One region of the Geobacter sp. genome, then DNA from elsewhere that is predicted to be linked to it. Evidence: riboswitches for the same ligand, from Rfam matches in the RefSeq annotation. Region 1 holds a riboswitch; the other holds the start of a gene.
What was found. Region 1 has a riboswitch for S-adenosylmethionine ahead of RCH91_RS02680 (PLP-dependent aspartate aminotransferase family protein). Riboswitches for the same ligand answer to the same signal wherever they lie in the genome.
Positions count from the first base shown of each region.

Region 1 (7,050 bases):
GAGCTGGTCGCCGCAGGCGTGCCCCATGATGTCGTTGATATCCTTGAAACGGTCCAGATCAAGAAAGAGAAGGGCGATTGTCCCCCCGTCGCGCCGGCTCCGGCTAATAACCTGTGAAAGCCTCTCCTGGAAGAGGCTGCGGTTGGGAAGCCGGGTGAGCGGATCATAGAAGGCCAGCTGACGGATCTCCTCCTCGGACCGCTTGCGCTCGCTGATGTCGTGGGCGATACAGACGACCCCCACCATATCTCCCGCGGGATTCCTCATGACCGCCCCGGACACGGCAACCGGAATGCGGGCGCCATTCTTCGCCCGGTAGACGAGTTCCCGGTCGGGGACCTGGCCCCGCTCGGCCATGTCACGCAGGAGCTCTCTCTCCTCGGCGCCGGCGGTGACGATCAGACCGAAGGGGCTCCCCACAAGCTCCTCCTCATCGTACCCCAGGAGAAGACAGAGGGCCGGGTTTGCGCTGACAATGGTCCAATCGGTGGAGAGGACGACGAGGGCATCGGCCATGGACTGGATCACGTTGTCGAGGAAGTTCTTCGCCGTGACGATCTCGTCCTTGGTGGATTGAAGCTCCCCTGCCATCCGGTTGAAGGCAACGGCAAGGGTACCGATCTCGTTGTTGGCCGCCACGTCGATCCGCGTATCGAGAAGTCCTCGCCTCACCTGCTCGACCCCGTCGTGGAGGAGCGCAATGGGGTGGGAGATGGAAGCGGCGATGAGGGTGCCGCCGCCAATGGCGAGGATGAGGGCGACCAGCGAGGCAGCGGTTATGGTAAACTGCGCCATCTGAATGGCGTGGCGCACCTCGGCCTTGGCCGCGGCCAGCTCCTCGTTTTCGTGGGCAAAGGCCTGATTGACCGCCGCGGAGAAGGCCCGTTCCTCTGTCTCGAACTGATTCCTTATCCTGTAGAGTTCCGCCTCCGAAGCTCCCACAAGGGCAAGCCGCAGTTGCACCCTGCTCGTCTCGAGAAGCTTCGTCCCGGAGCGCTCCACGTCGGCCATCAGGCGCCGCCCAACGGGATCGAGCCCGGCACTCTGAGCATGCAGCCGGGCCAGGGAATCCTCGAGCCCCTCGACCCCTGCCGAGACCATCACGATCTCGTCCCCCCGCCTCTCGGCCTCTCCCTTTTGTTTCATGAGGAGGGTATGCTCGGCGGATGATGAAGCGATCCGCAGCCCGGCAAACCGGAGATCCTCCAGGGTCTTGAGGACCGGGAAAACCTCCTCCGCCACCAGGTCGAACTCTCCGCTGATTTTGGCGATGGCACGGCCGCCGAAGTATCCCACCAGAGCGGTGAGCATGGCGAAAATAAAGCAACCCGCCGTCAACGTGGTCCGTATCCGCATTCCGTCCGACTGTCCTTTCCCGTTTTGGAGCCGCTCGTCCACGGAGGAGCAAAGAGCCCCACTCTCACGTCCTCTATAGTATATCGGCAAAACATCGAAACTTTTTACCCTGAAGATCGAAAAGATTGCCACACAAGAAAATATCTCAGTCCGCCACAACGGGTGATTCCCCACGACAAACGCCCCGGAAATCTTCGGAGCGGGTCCGAAAATCTTCGGGGCGTCAGCAAAAGCAGGAGGTTACCGTCAGCCGTTGATAAGTCGATCCAACTCGGTGATGAGGTCGTCTGCGTCCTCAAGCCCCACGGAGAGGCGCACGAGGGTGTCGCCGATGCCGCGGGCGGCCCGCTCCTCCGGGGGCATGGCGGCGTGGGACATCTTCGCCGGGTAGGAGATGATGCTCTCCACCCCGCCGAGGCTCACGGCGAAGGCGGCCAGCTTCATCCCCTCCAGGAGCCGGCGGGTAATTTCCGGGGATTCGAGGGTGAAGGAGAGGACCGCGCCGGGTCCCGAGCACTGGCGGGCATGGACGTCATGGCCGGGGTGGGTGGTGAGCCCCGGGTAGAAGACCTGGGTCACCCGCTTTTCCCCCGCCAGCCACGAGGCGATCCGCGCGGCGCTCTGCTGGCTCTCCTCCATCCGCACCTTCAGGGTCTTGAGGCCCCGCAGCACAAGCCACGAATCCTGGGGCCCGAGGATGGCGCCGAAGGCATTCTGGATGAAGCGGATCCGTGTGCCGAGCTCCGGGTCCTTCGTCACGGCTAAGCCGCAGATCACGTCACTGTGGCCGTTCAGGAACTTGGTGCCGCTGTGGAGGACGATGTCGCATCCCAGTTCAAGGGGGCGCTGGAGGTAGGGGGTCATGAAGGTGTTGTCCACCAGGGTGATGGCCCCCCGCTCCCGGGCGATGCGGGCCGCGCCGGCCAGATCGGTGATCTTCAGGAGGGGATTCGACGGAGTCTCCAGAAAGAGTCCCCTGGTCTCCGGCCGGAAGGCGGCGGCGATGGCGTCGAGATCGGTGGCATCCACGAAGGTTGAGGTAATGCCAAGCCGGCTGAAGAGCTGGGTCAGCACCCGAAAAGTGCCGCCGTACACATCATCGCAGACCACCAGGTGATCCCCCGGCGAGAAGAGGAGCAGCGCCGAGGAGATGGCCGCCATCCCCGAGGCGTAGGCGAACCCGCGGGTTCCCCCCTCCAGCTGGGCGATGGTCTCCTCCAGGGCCTCCCGGGTCGGGTTGTCGGAGCGGGCGTAGTCGTACTTGCCGAAATGGTCCACCGACTCCTGCCGGTAGGTGGAAGTCTGGTAGATGGGAATCGAAACCGCGCCGGTAGTCGGGTCGATCGTGTGGCCGGTATGGATAATGCGGGTGCCGAATTTCATGAAATGTCTCCGTGGTAGGTTTTTGATTAATTACCAAAGGCCTGGGCCAGGTCGTCGATGAGGTCGTCCCCGTCCTCGATCCCCACGGAGAGGCGCAGGAGCACGTCGTTGATCCCGAGCCGCTGCCGGAGCTCCTGTGGGATGTCGGCATGGGTCTGGACCTGGGGGAAGGTGATGAGGGTCTCCACCCCGCCGAGGCTCTCGGCGAAGGATATCACCTTCGTCTTGAGAAGCAAACGCTCCACGAGCGCGTGCTCCTCCACCTCGAAGGCGACCATGGCACCGAAGCCCCGGGCCTGGCGAGCGAGCAGCTCGTGGCCCGGGTGGTCGGCGAGGCCGGGGTAGTAGACCTTCCGCACCCGCGGATGGGCCGCCAGCCAGTGGGCGATCCGCGCCGCGTTCTCCTGCTGCCGGTCGAGGCGCACCGAGAGGGTCTTCATCCCCCGGATGGTGAGCCAGGAATCCTGGGGCCCCAGGACCGCCCCCACCGAGTTCTGGAGGAAGTAGACCCGCTCGGCCAGTTGCGGGTCCTTAACCGCCACGAGCCCGGAGACCGTGTCGTTGTGCCCGGCCAGGTACTTGGTGGCGCTGTAGACGGTGATGTCGGCTCCAAAGTCGAAGGGGCGCAGGAGATAGGGGGTGAGGAAGGTGTTATCGACGATGTGGAGAATCCCCCGCTCCCGGCAGAGGGCCGAAAGGGCGGCGATGTCGGCCACCTTGAGGAGCGGGTTGGTGAGGGACTCCACGAAGAGGGCCTTTGTCTCGGGGCGGATGGCCCGGCGCACCGCCTCCACATCGCTCGTATCCACGTAGGTGAAGGAGAGCTCGTACTGGGTGAAGATCTGATCGAAGAGACGACAGGTGCCGCCGTAGAGATCCTCGGTCACCACCAGGTGGTCCCCCTTCTTGAACAGCAGAAGGAGGTTGGCTATGGCGGCCATCCCCGAGGCGTAGGCGAAGCCCCGGGCGCCCCCCTCAAGGCGGGCAATTCCCTCTTCCAGCGCCTGGCGGGTGGGGTTCCCGGAGCGGGTGTAGTCGTAGCCGGTGCTCTGGCCGAGCCCCGGGTGCCGGAACGTGGCCGTCTGGTAGATGGGGACCGTCACCGCGCCGGTGCGGGTGTCCCACTCGAGTCCGATCTGTGCCGCCTGAGTTGCGATGTTCATGATTGAATTGCCTCCTGAAAGAAAAAATCCCCTTCCGGGGTGCGGAAGAGGATTTTTCGCCGGCGGGGCGGCAACGCTCTTCCTTATCTCCCGGAACGTTGCCGTTCCGCAGGAATTGGCACCTTCCCCTTGCGGGGGGTTGCCGCGACGTCACAGGGCCAGTCCCTCAGTCGCTCATGATAAGAAATGAAACTATTCAGTTTTTACAAGCCTGGTTCTGCACTACTCAAATAAAGATAACCTGGGGATACTCTAGCAAACAAGTCATATACCGTCAACCGGTTTTCTCACCTAGCCTCGCAACCAAGGATCTCCAGCATTTCACGGTGAACGATGCCGTTGGAGGCAAGAATGCGATGGTCGTCGATGGAGAAGGGCTCGCCGGCGTGGTTCGTGACCCTCCCCCCCGCCTCGTTGACCAGGAGCTGGCCGGCGGCCACGTCCCAGGGTTTCAGCTTCAGCTCCCAGTAGCCGTCGAGCCGTCCGGCGGCCACGTAGGCCAGGTCCAGGGCCGCGGCCCCTGCCCGGCGCACGGCACGGGCCGCAAACTGGAAGTTGAAGAAGTTGGCGAAGTTGTTCTCGTTGTCGCGGGTCCGGTCGTAGGGAAAGCCGGTGGCCAGGAGGCACTGCTTGAGGGGATGGCGCCCCGACACACGGATCGGCCTGCCGTTCACGAAGGCCCCTTCACCCTTCACGGCGGTGAAGAGCTCGTCCATGACCGGGTGATAGATGACGCCGAGCCTCACTTCGCCGTCGATCTCCAGGGCGATGGAGACGCAGAACCAGGGGAAGCCGTGGGCGTAGTTGGTGGTGCCGTCCAAGGGGTCGACGATCCAGCGGTGGCGGGAGATGCCTGCATCCCGCGTCCCCTCCTCAGCCAGAATGCCATGGCCGGGATGGGCGCCGCGGATGGTGGCGACGATCAGATCCTCGCACGCCCGGTCCACTTCGGTGACGAGATCGATCTCCCCCTTGAAGCGGATGTCGTGCTCGCTCCAGAGCCGCTCCCGCTGGATGGCGCCGGCGCTGCGCGCGGCCCGGACCGCCGTCTCCAGAAATGCCTTCATCATGATTCCTCCGTGCCATTGTGTTTGCCCGTAAGAATAACACGGAGCAACGGAGCACACGGAGGAAAAACAACCCTGTTATTCGGCCACAGGGAAGGTCAGGGTGAAAGTGGTCCCCTCCCCCACCACGCTCGCCACGGCGATGGTGCCGCCGATCCCTTCCATGAGCTTGCGGGTGATGAAGAGGCCGAGCCCGGTCCCCTCCCCCGGCTCCTTGGTGGTGAAGAAGGGGGTGAAGATCCGGTCCAGGGCGGCGGAGGGAATCCCTGGCCCCGTGTCGGCAACCTGTACCGTGACGGCCGTTTCACTTTCCTGAACCGTTCGGAGGAAAAGCGTCCCCCCCTCTCCCATGGCCTGAAGGGCGTTCATGACCAGATTGATGATGACCTGCTTCACCCGGTTGGCGTCGGCGGCAATGAAGGGAAGACGAAAATCCAGGTCCTCCACGACGCCGACGGCCCGCTTCCGGGCCTCAAAGCGAAGAAAAGTCATAACCTCGCCGATGACCTGATTCGCGTCCGCCTCGGCCCGCTCCGTTCCTTCCCGGCGAGCAAAGGAGAGGACCCCCTTGGTCAGTTCCGCCAGGCGATGGGCCTCCTCGTTGACCCGCTCCACCATCTCGCGGACAAATTCCGGCAGCTCCTCCTCCCGGAGAATCATCTGGGTGGCCGAGACGATGACCGACAGGGGGGTGTTCAGCTCGTGAACCACTCCGGCTGCCATCCTCCCCAGCTCGGCCATCTTCTCGTTGAAGGCCAGCAGCTCCAGGAACTCCCCTTCCACGTTGCCGTTGTCGGAGAGGTATTTTGCCAGTGCATCCGCCATGGGTCCTCTGGTTCAGACCGGTTGAATAGAGTGCCACCTTTTCTGTAGGCACGAGGCATGCCATAAATAACATGCGGTTTATCGGATAGTTGGAGATGAGCTCAGGCAAACGGCACCCAAAATGCTCACCAATTAGGCACCAAAGCGCCCACATTTGAGGCATAAAGAAAGCCGCCCCGGCAAGGGCGGCTTCGGGTGATGCGGATAGATCGGCAGAATGGTCAGTTGTAGGCCGACTCGGAATGCTGGGTCTGGTCGAGGCCCATGATTTCGTCTTCCTTCTCCACACGGAGCCCGATGGTCTTGTCGAGAGCGAAGGCGATGATCAGTGTGACGATGAAGGCGTAGGCGCCGGCGGCAACAACCGCAATCACCTGGGTCATGAACTGCTTGAAGTTGCCCGACATGAGGCCCGTGGCGCCGACCGTGGCGAGAACACCGGTGGCTAGAGCACCGAAGGTACCCCCCACCCCGTGCACACCGAAGGCATCGAGGGAGTCGTCATACTTGAACTTGGCCTTCATGAGAATACCCAGGTAGCAGACGACGCCAGCGCCGAGGCCGATGATGATGGCCGAGCCCGGCTGCACGAAGCCGGCGGCGGGGGTGATGCCGACGAGGCCCGCCACGACGCCGGAACCGAAACCGAGGGCCGAGGGCTTGCCGGAATGGATCCACTCGGCGATCATCCAGGCAAGACCGCCGGCGGCAGGGGCGATGGTGGTGGTTGCAAAGGCGAGGCCGGCCAAGCCGCCCGCCGCATCGGAGCAGTTGACGCCGACGATGGCGCTGCCGGCGTTAAAGCCGAACCAGCCGAACCAGAGGAGGCCGACGCCGATCAGGGTCAGGGGGAGGCTGTGGGGGGCCATCCGCTCGTGGGGGAAGCCATGCCGCTTGCCGAGGAAGATCAGTAACGCCAGAGCCGAGATACCGGAGGAAAGATGAACAACGGTGCCGCCGGCAAAATCGAGGGCCCCCTTCTTGAAGAGCCAGCCGTCGACCATCCAGACCCAGTGGGCAAGGGGATCATAGACGATGGTGGTCCAGAGGAGCACAAAGACGCAGTAGGCGGAGAATTTGATCCGCTCGGCCAGGGCGCCTGAGATGAGGGCCACGGTGATCATGGCGAACATGCACTGGTACATGGCGAACACATATTCAGGAATTGAGCCGGGCTCGGTCGGAACGTTCTGAAAGAGGGCATAAACCGGGTTGCCGTCCTTGAAGGTAATGAGTCCGTTCAGCATCGCCTTGCT
Region 1 is NZ_JAUQXO010000013.1:51,608-58,657, forward strand. It holds gene RCH91_RS02670 (bifunctional diguanylate cyclase/phosphodiesterase) at 1-1,356, opposite strand, end outside; gene RCH91_RS02675 (PLP-dependent aspartate aminotransferase family protein) at 1,603-2,739, opposite strand; gene RCH91_RS02680 (PLP-dependent aspartate aminotransferase family protein) at 2,766-3,902, opposite strand; SAM riboswitch class I at 3,983-4,088, opposite strand; gene RCH91_RS02685 (inositol monophosphatase family protein) at 4,190-4,969, opposite strand; gene RCH91_RS02690 (sensor histidine kinase) at 5,048-5,794, opposite strand; gene RCH91_RS02695 (ammonium transporter) at 6,016-7,050, opposite strand, start outside.

Region 2 (7,050 bases), on a different contig from region 1:
GCCGCGCAAGGGCTTTGTCCTTGCATCCGAAGGCGCGGCCGGGCTACTATCGACGCCGCGAAAGGAGCTCTCCGCGACCATGAAGATCGCCCTCATCACCCCCTACCATACCCCGCCGGTGCGGGGGAACGCCGTCACCGTCAGGCGCATCGCGGCGCACCTTGCCGCCGCCGGGTGCGAGGCGGCCGTCTACTCCCTCGACGCCATGACCGCCGCCGACATCCTCCACGGGATTCGGCAGGCAGCTCCGGCCGTCATCCACGCCTTCCACGCCCATCTGGGGGGGCGGGTGGCCCGGGAGGTGGCCCGCGCCGTCGGTGTCCCCTACATCGTCACCCTGACCGGATCCGACGTCTACGAGGCCCTGGAGGACGGCCGCCGGGAGGAGACTCTTGCCGTCCTCCATGACGCGGCCGCCATTGTCGCCTTCGACGCCAGCGTCAAACACCACATTACCGATCACCATCCGAGCCTGGCGGAAAAGACCCGGGTCATCCCCCAGGGGGTAGAGCTCCCCGGCGACGATTTTCACTGGGGTGAGGAGCGCTTCGAGGCAGGCGAGTTTGTTTTCTTCCTCCCGGCAGGGCTTCGGCCGGTCAAAAATGTTGGCTTCTCGTTGCCTCCCCTGGCGGAACTTCACCGGGAGGAACCCCGTGTCCGGCTGCTGGTGGCAGGTCTGATCCTCGATGAAAAGTACGGAGCGACGGTCCTGGCGGAGCTTGACCGCCACCCCTTCGCCCGCTACCTGGGGGTGGTGGGGCGAGACGCCATCGGTGCCCTCTACCGGCGGGCCGACGTGATCCTCAACACCTCCCGCTTCGAGGGTGGCATGGCCAACAGCGTGCTGGAGGCCATGGCCTTCGGCCGGCCGGTCCTGGCGGCGGACATCGAGGGGAACCGCTCCATCGTCCTGGAGGGAAAGACCGGGCTCCTGTACCGGGACGAGGGGGAGTTCCTCCGCAAGGCGCGGCAGCTGCTGGAAGACGACGCGCTGCGCCGGCATCTCGGTGAACGGGGGAGCCGGCTGGTGCAGGAGCGGTTCTCGCCGGAGCGGGAGGCGGTGGCGTACCGGGAACTTTACGGGAGGGTGCTGGGATGAACACCATGGGGAGTAACGGAGGGGCATCCACATGAAAACCTATCGCAGGGAGCTCTGGTTCGAGACCAGGCAGCGGCGGGAGCTGATCAACATCACGGGGACCGTGGCGGAGTGCCTGCGGGAGAGCGGCATCCGCGAGGGGCTGCTTCTGTGCAACGCCATGCACATTACGGCCAGCGTCTTCATCAACGATGACGAGCCCGGCCTCCATCATGACTTCGAGATGTGGCTGGAGGGGCTGGCCCCCGAGAAGCCCTACTCCCGCTACCGTCACAACGGGTATGAGGACAACGCCGACGCCCATCTCAAGCGTACCATCATGGGGCGTGAGGTGGTGGTTGCGGTTACCGACGGCAAACTCGACCTGGGGCCGTGGGAGCAGATATTCTACGGGGAGTTCGACGGGAAGCGCCGCAAGCGGGTACTGGTGAAGATCATCGGGGAATAGGCAGCCGGTCGGGGGGGCGATGATCTCCTACGGCCCAAAAAGCGCATCGAGCCTATCGAAGTCCAGGCGGGTCTCGGCCAGGTTCCTGATGAGGGCAAGCTTCTCGGTGTCCTCGGCGGTGATCTTCGAGACGTCCTCGGTGATGATGTGGTAGAGCTCTGCGGTGGTGTGGGTGTAGTTGCGGAGAAAGGGTATTCTGCTTCGCTCCAGGATCTGCTGGGTGATGGTGCTGACCGGGATGATGCCGGGGATGACGAGCCCGACGATCTTGGTGCGGTATTCGGGCATCTGGTAGAGGTTTGCCAGGGTCACGAGGAGTTCGTCGCGGCTGCTGGTGACGATGAGGAGGGTGGAGTCCCGCAGGAGCTCGGCCACCCGCTGGGTAGAGGCGGCGCCGATCTGCACGTTGTTGATGATCCGCTTCATGTCGCGCCGGTTGCCGTGGAGGGGGAGATCCAGGAGCTTTGAGACGCGGTCCAGGGTGGGGTTGGCCAGGACCGGCTGGTAGTCGAAACCGCCAATCACGGGGAAGGGCTCGTCGGCGAAGGCCCGTTGCAGATAGTCGAGGATCTGGCCTCGCTTGTGGGCGACCAGCTTGTTGGCCAGGATTGCCCGCACCTGGGCCCCTTCCTTCTCAAAGAGTGCCAGATCCACGGAAACGGAATCGACCACGTTCCCAACCCCGCCGCCGGTCACCATGAGCACCGGCGCGTCGAGCATCCGAGCGATACGGGCATTGGAGAGCTTCATTACGGAGCCGACCCCCGGGTGCCCCGACCCTTCGATGATGATGAAGTCGCACTGCTTCTCCAGCTCGGCATTGGCCTCGAGGATCCGCTCCCGGAGTTCGATGGGGGAGATCTCGCCGTCAATCACCTTCCGGGTGGTGTCGGGATAGACCACCACCGGCGACATCCAGCGCAGATCCTTGGTCAGGCCGAAGACTTGGGCCATGAGGGCGGCGTCCTTGTCCATGGGGATCCCCCGCAGCATTGCCGGCTTGGGACCCAGGGGCTTCATGAAGCCGACTCTTCCGTATTTTTTCCGGGCCAGGTGCAGCAGCGAAAGGCTGGTGGTGGTCTTGCCGCAGTTCTGTCCGGTGGCCGCTATGAAGATCTTCCGCGCCATTGTTTTTCCTTCCTGGAAGCGCCTCGATTGGGATGCCTTCCCCTAAGCTACTCTGAACATTCCACCTTGTCCAGAAACTCCCGCACCATCGGCGCGAAGGTCTCGTGCTCCAGGAGGAAAGCGTCGTGGCCGTAGGCCGATTCGATCAGGTGGTACTCGACCGGTTTGCCGAGGGAGCGAAGAACAGTGGCCATCTCCTCGGTCTGGTAGGGGGGGTAGAGCCAGTCGGAGGTGAAGGCGAAAAACTGGATCGGCGCCTTCACCTGGGAAAACGCTTCCTCCAGGGACTCGTACCCCCAGGCAAGGTCATAGAGATCCAGGGCCTTGGCCAGATAGAGGAAGGAGTTGGTGTCGAAGCGGTCCACGAAATTGTAGCCGTTGTAGGAGAGGTAGCGCTCCACCTCGAACTGGCCGAAGAAGTCGAAGAGGCCGTCCCGGGCGTTGAAGCGGCGGCCGAACTTCTGCCACATGGACTCGTCGGAAAGAAAGGTGATGTGGCCGATCCCCCGGGCAAGGGCCAGGCCGTCCTTGGGGTTTTTCCGGTATTCACCCTTCTTCCAGGTGGGGTCGTTGAAGATGGCCCAGCGGGCCACGGCGTTCAGGGAAATGGCCTGGGGCGAGGGCCGGCTCGTGGTGGCCAGGGCGATGGCGGAACGGACCCGGTCCGGGAACTGGGTGGCCCACTCCAGGGCCTGCATCCCCCCCATGCTCCCGCCGAGGACAGTGAGGAGCCGGTCGATCCCCAGGTGGTCCAGCAGCAGCGCCTGGGCCCGAACCATGTCGCGGACGGTGATGACGGGGAAGGTGAGGTTGTAGCGCTTGCCGGTCCTGGGATTGATGGAGGCGGGGCCGGTGGAGCCGTAGCAGGAGCCGATGACGTTGGAGCAGATGACGAACCAGCGGTCGGTGTCCAGGAGCCGCCCCGGACCCACGATGGCGTCCCACCATCCGGGCTTCGTGTCCTCGTCGCTGTTTTTCCCCGCCAGGTGGGCGTTGCCGGTCCAGGCATGGGCCACCAGTATGGCGTTGGAGCGGTCGGCGTTGAGTTCACCGTAGGTCTCGTAGGCCAGCGTGATGGGGCCGAGGATCCGGCCGCTTTCCAGCCGGAGTTCCGTGTCGAAGGTTACTGATTGTTCCTGTACGATGCCGACGGACATGCGTCAATCCTGAATGAGCGGTTGAAGAAACCAAAAGCCCCTTCCCGCGGTGGCGAGAAGGGGCTTTGTGACAGTTATTGCTATCGTCAAGCGCCGTTCTCATCTTTGCCTGCTGGCAGGATTTAGCACCTGGCGCTTCCGTTTCGCCTTCAAGCTGATACCTGCGTTGCCTGCGTCGTTGGCTCCTCAGCGTACTTTTTTGTACGCTTGCGGGGCCGCCTCCTTGGCGCCTTGGTCTAAGCTCGCATGCGAACCGGAAAAACCGGTTGCTGTGGTTTCGCAGGGCCTGTCCCTCCACCACTCTTGATAAGAATGCGTTTCTATTTGGTTTTCGTGGGAGAATACGGAAGCCTCGAGGGTTTGTCAAATGAAAATTTTCTCCGGTGCAGGGGGGGGAACTCCGCGCCAATCCTGAGCATTTCGTTTGCCAACGCCCCGGGGGATGGGGTATAGTTCCCCCACTTCCGGTTCGGCCGGAAGCTTGCATTGTCCCGCTGCTGTTCTATACTTATCACTACTTATCCGTCCTGGAGGAATCGACCCCATGAGTGTATCCGCATTTGCCTTGGTGGTGATGGCCCTTGCCCTGGTGGTGCTGGTGGCCTTCATGATCCCGACGCTGATGGAGATCCGGAAGGCCGCGGCGGATCTGCGGGGCTTTGTGACCCGGACCGGGGGCGAACTGAAGCCGGTGCTTCTGGAGCTGGAGAAGACACTGGCCGAACTCCGCATGGTGACCGAGGCAATCGCCGAGAAGCGCGAGGATGTCCAGACTTTCATGGAGTCGGTCGGCGATACGGGGCGCAATATCCGCACCATCAACGCCGTTATCGGCACCGTTGTCCACGCGGCGGTTACCTCGTCGGTCTGGATGACCGGCGCCAGGACGGCAGGCAAGTTCCTCACAGAACGACTCATCAAGAAAAGGGGGTAATGTCATGGCAGACGAAGAAAAAGGGTTAAGCGTAGGGACAGTTTTTCTCTCCTTCCTGGCCGGCACCGCGGTCGGTGCAGGGCTCGGGCTCCTGCTGGCGCCGAAGACCGGCAAGGAGATGCGGGAAAACATCCTGGATCTGACCGATGACGCGATCGACAAGATCAAGGGTTTCACCAAGGAGGCCCAGGGCAAGATCAAGGACACCTACGAGGAGACAAAGGATCTGATCACCGAGAAGAAGTCGATCATCACCTCCGCCATCGAAGCTGGCAAGGAAGCGATGGAGCGGGAAAAAGAGAAGTTCGGCCAGATGTAACAGTTTCAGCCGCAGCATGAAAAGCCCACCTCGCGTGGGCTTTTTCGTGCGCGCGGCCGGCCGGTGCGGCGGTGGGGCGATGACACGGAGAGACGGGACACAGGACAGGATCACCGGTTTTTTCACCCATACTCTCTGGGAGATGGAGCCGGACTCCTTCGGCCCGGTGAAGGGGCGCCTCGTGCGCTATCTGCAGATCGGGACCCTGGTCGTCAGGGACTTTCTCGACGACCAGTGCCTCATTCGGGCGTCGGCCCTTGCCTTTTCGACGCTCCTTTCCATCGTTCCGTTCTTTGCCCTTGCCTTTGCCGTCCTGAAGGGGTTGGGGGTCCAGAACACCCTGGAACCCTTCATCCTCGAACAGGTGGCGGCCGGCTCCCACGAGATCGTCGACAACATCGTCACCTATATCAACAACACCAAGGTCGGCGCCATCGGCGCCGTCGGCCTCGTGTTCCTCATCGTCACTGTCGTCTCGCTTCTGGGCACCATCGAGGAGGCATTCAACGTCATCTGGGGGGTCCGGGAGACCCGCTCTCTCTACCGCAAGTTCAGCGATTACCTGAGCGTGCTGGTGAGCGGTCCGATCCTCCTTCTGGCCGCGGTGAGCACGACGACTACCATCGAAAGCCAGGCGTTCGTCCAGTGGCTCATGCGGTCCACGTATCTGGGCGACGTTCTAGTGCTCCTTTTTCATCTGGTTCCCTTCCTCAGTATCTGGATTGCCCTCGTTTTCCTCTACATGTTCATACCCAACACCAGGGTCCGCTTCCGCTCGGCTCTGGTGGGGGGAGTCATCGCCGGGACCCTCTGGCAGGTTGCCCAGTGGGGGTATATCACCTTCCAGGTGGGGGTGGCCAAGTACAACGCCATCTACGGTACCCTGTCAGTTCTGCCGATCTTCATGGTCTGGCTCTACACGAGCTGGCTCATCGTTCTTCTGGGGGGAGAGGTGGTCTATGCCCACCAGCACCTGCGGACCTTCCGGCGCGAGGTGCGCACCCCGTCAATGAGCAGCGCCGCCCGCGAGCGGCTGGCCCTGGCCCTTCTCTACGAAATTTCCCTGGCGTTCCACAACGACCGCCCCGCCTGGAGCGTGGCGGCGCTTGCCGAGCGTCTCGACGTGCCCGAACGGTCTGTGCGGGAAATTCTCGAATGTCTGACCGAGGGGGGGATGGTCGCGGCAGGGTGCGGCGATGATGCCCTCTATCTGCCGGCCCGGGAGTTGGAACACATTCTGGTTCGGGACGTGCTCGCGGCATTGCGGAATCAGGGGATTGGGCTCCCCCGAAGGATGGGGGGCGAAGGTTCTGCCGTGGTGGACGGTCTCTGGGCCAGGATTGAGGGGGCTGTCCAGGGGGCTGTCGGCGACCTGAGTTTCCGGGATCTGACGGAATCCGTTCCATCGGCGGATGACGACCCCTTGACGTCTGGTTCATGAGAGGATGGTAACGGGTGCCGTCGTTGACAAAGGGTGGGGTTTTGCATATAGTGACGGCTGTGTAACCGCTATGAATTCCAGCATTCACGCCCGCTTCGGCTTCGACGGACGGGTGATCGGATCCTTTTTTATATATGCAAGACTTTAAACATCTCACGAGCAAGGGCCGCTTTTCTCTTTCCGCTCTCACCAAGCAGCGGAAAGCCCCTTCCCGCAATTCCTTCAAGAGACTCGACGAATCGAAACCCCGGAAAAAACGTCTCCGGGTTCTCCTTCCCGTGCTTGCTGCCTTTATCGCCGCCTATCCGGTCTTTTCGCCCGTGTTCTTGGGGCGAACGGCCGTCTCCAGCGTTCAGGGGGAAGCACACCCGACAGTAAAGGACCCCCGCGATCTCGACGTATTCAGTTCCTTCCGGCTCGGGGCCGGGCTCTTCCCCTCGGCCCGGCTCGAAGGGGACCGGTTCACGGCCCCCATTCCCGATGGGGGGACGGTGGTTTTTGCCATCAACAATACCATTCAGGAG
Region 2 is NZ_JAUQXO010000027.1:108,526-115,575, reverse strand. It holds gene RCH91_RS07385 (GPMC system family 4 glycosyltransferase) at 80-1,099, shown strand; gene RCH91_RS07380 (secondary thiamine-phosphate synthase enzyme YjbQ) at 1,131-1,547, shown strand; gene RCH91_RS07375 (phosphotransacetylase family protein) at 1,575-2,675, opposite strand; gene RCH91_RS07370 (homoserine O-acetyltransferase) at 2,723-3,832, opposite strand; SAM riboswitch class I at 3,929-4,145, opposite strand; gene RCH91_RS07365 (DUF948 domain-containing protein) at 4,377-4,766, shown strand; gene RCH91_RS07360 (YtxH domain-containing protein) at 4,771-5,085, shown strand; gene RCH91_RS07355 (YhjD/YihY/BrkB family envelope integrity protein) at 5,165-6,526, shown strand; gene RCH91_RS07350 (penicillin-binding transpeptidase domain-containing protein) at 6,661-7,050, shown strand, end outside.
Region 2: it holds a riboswitch for S-adenosylmethionine, as region 1 does, so the genes downstream of both, RCH91_RS07370 (homoserine O-acetyltransferase) here and RCH91_RS02680 (PLP-dependent aspartate aminotransferase family protein) in region 1, are expected to answer to the same signal.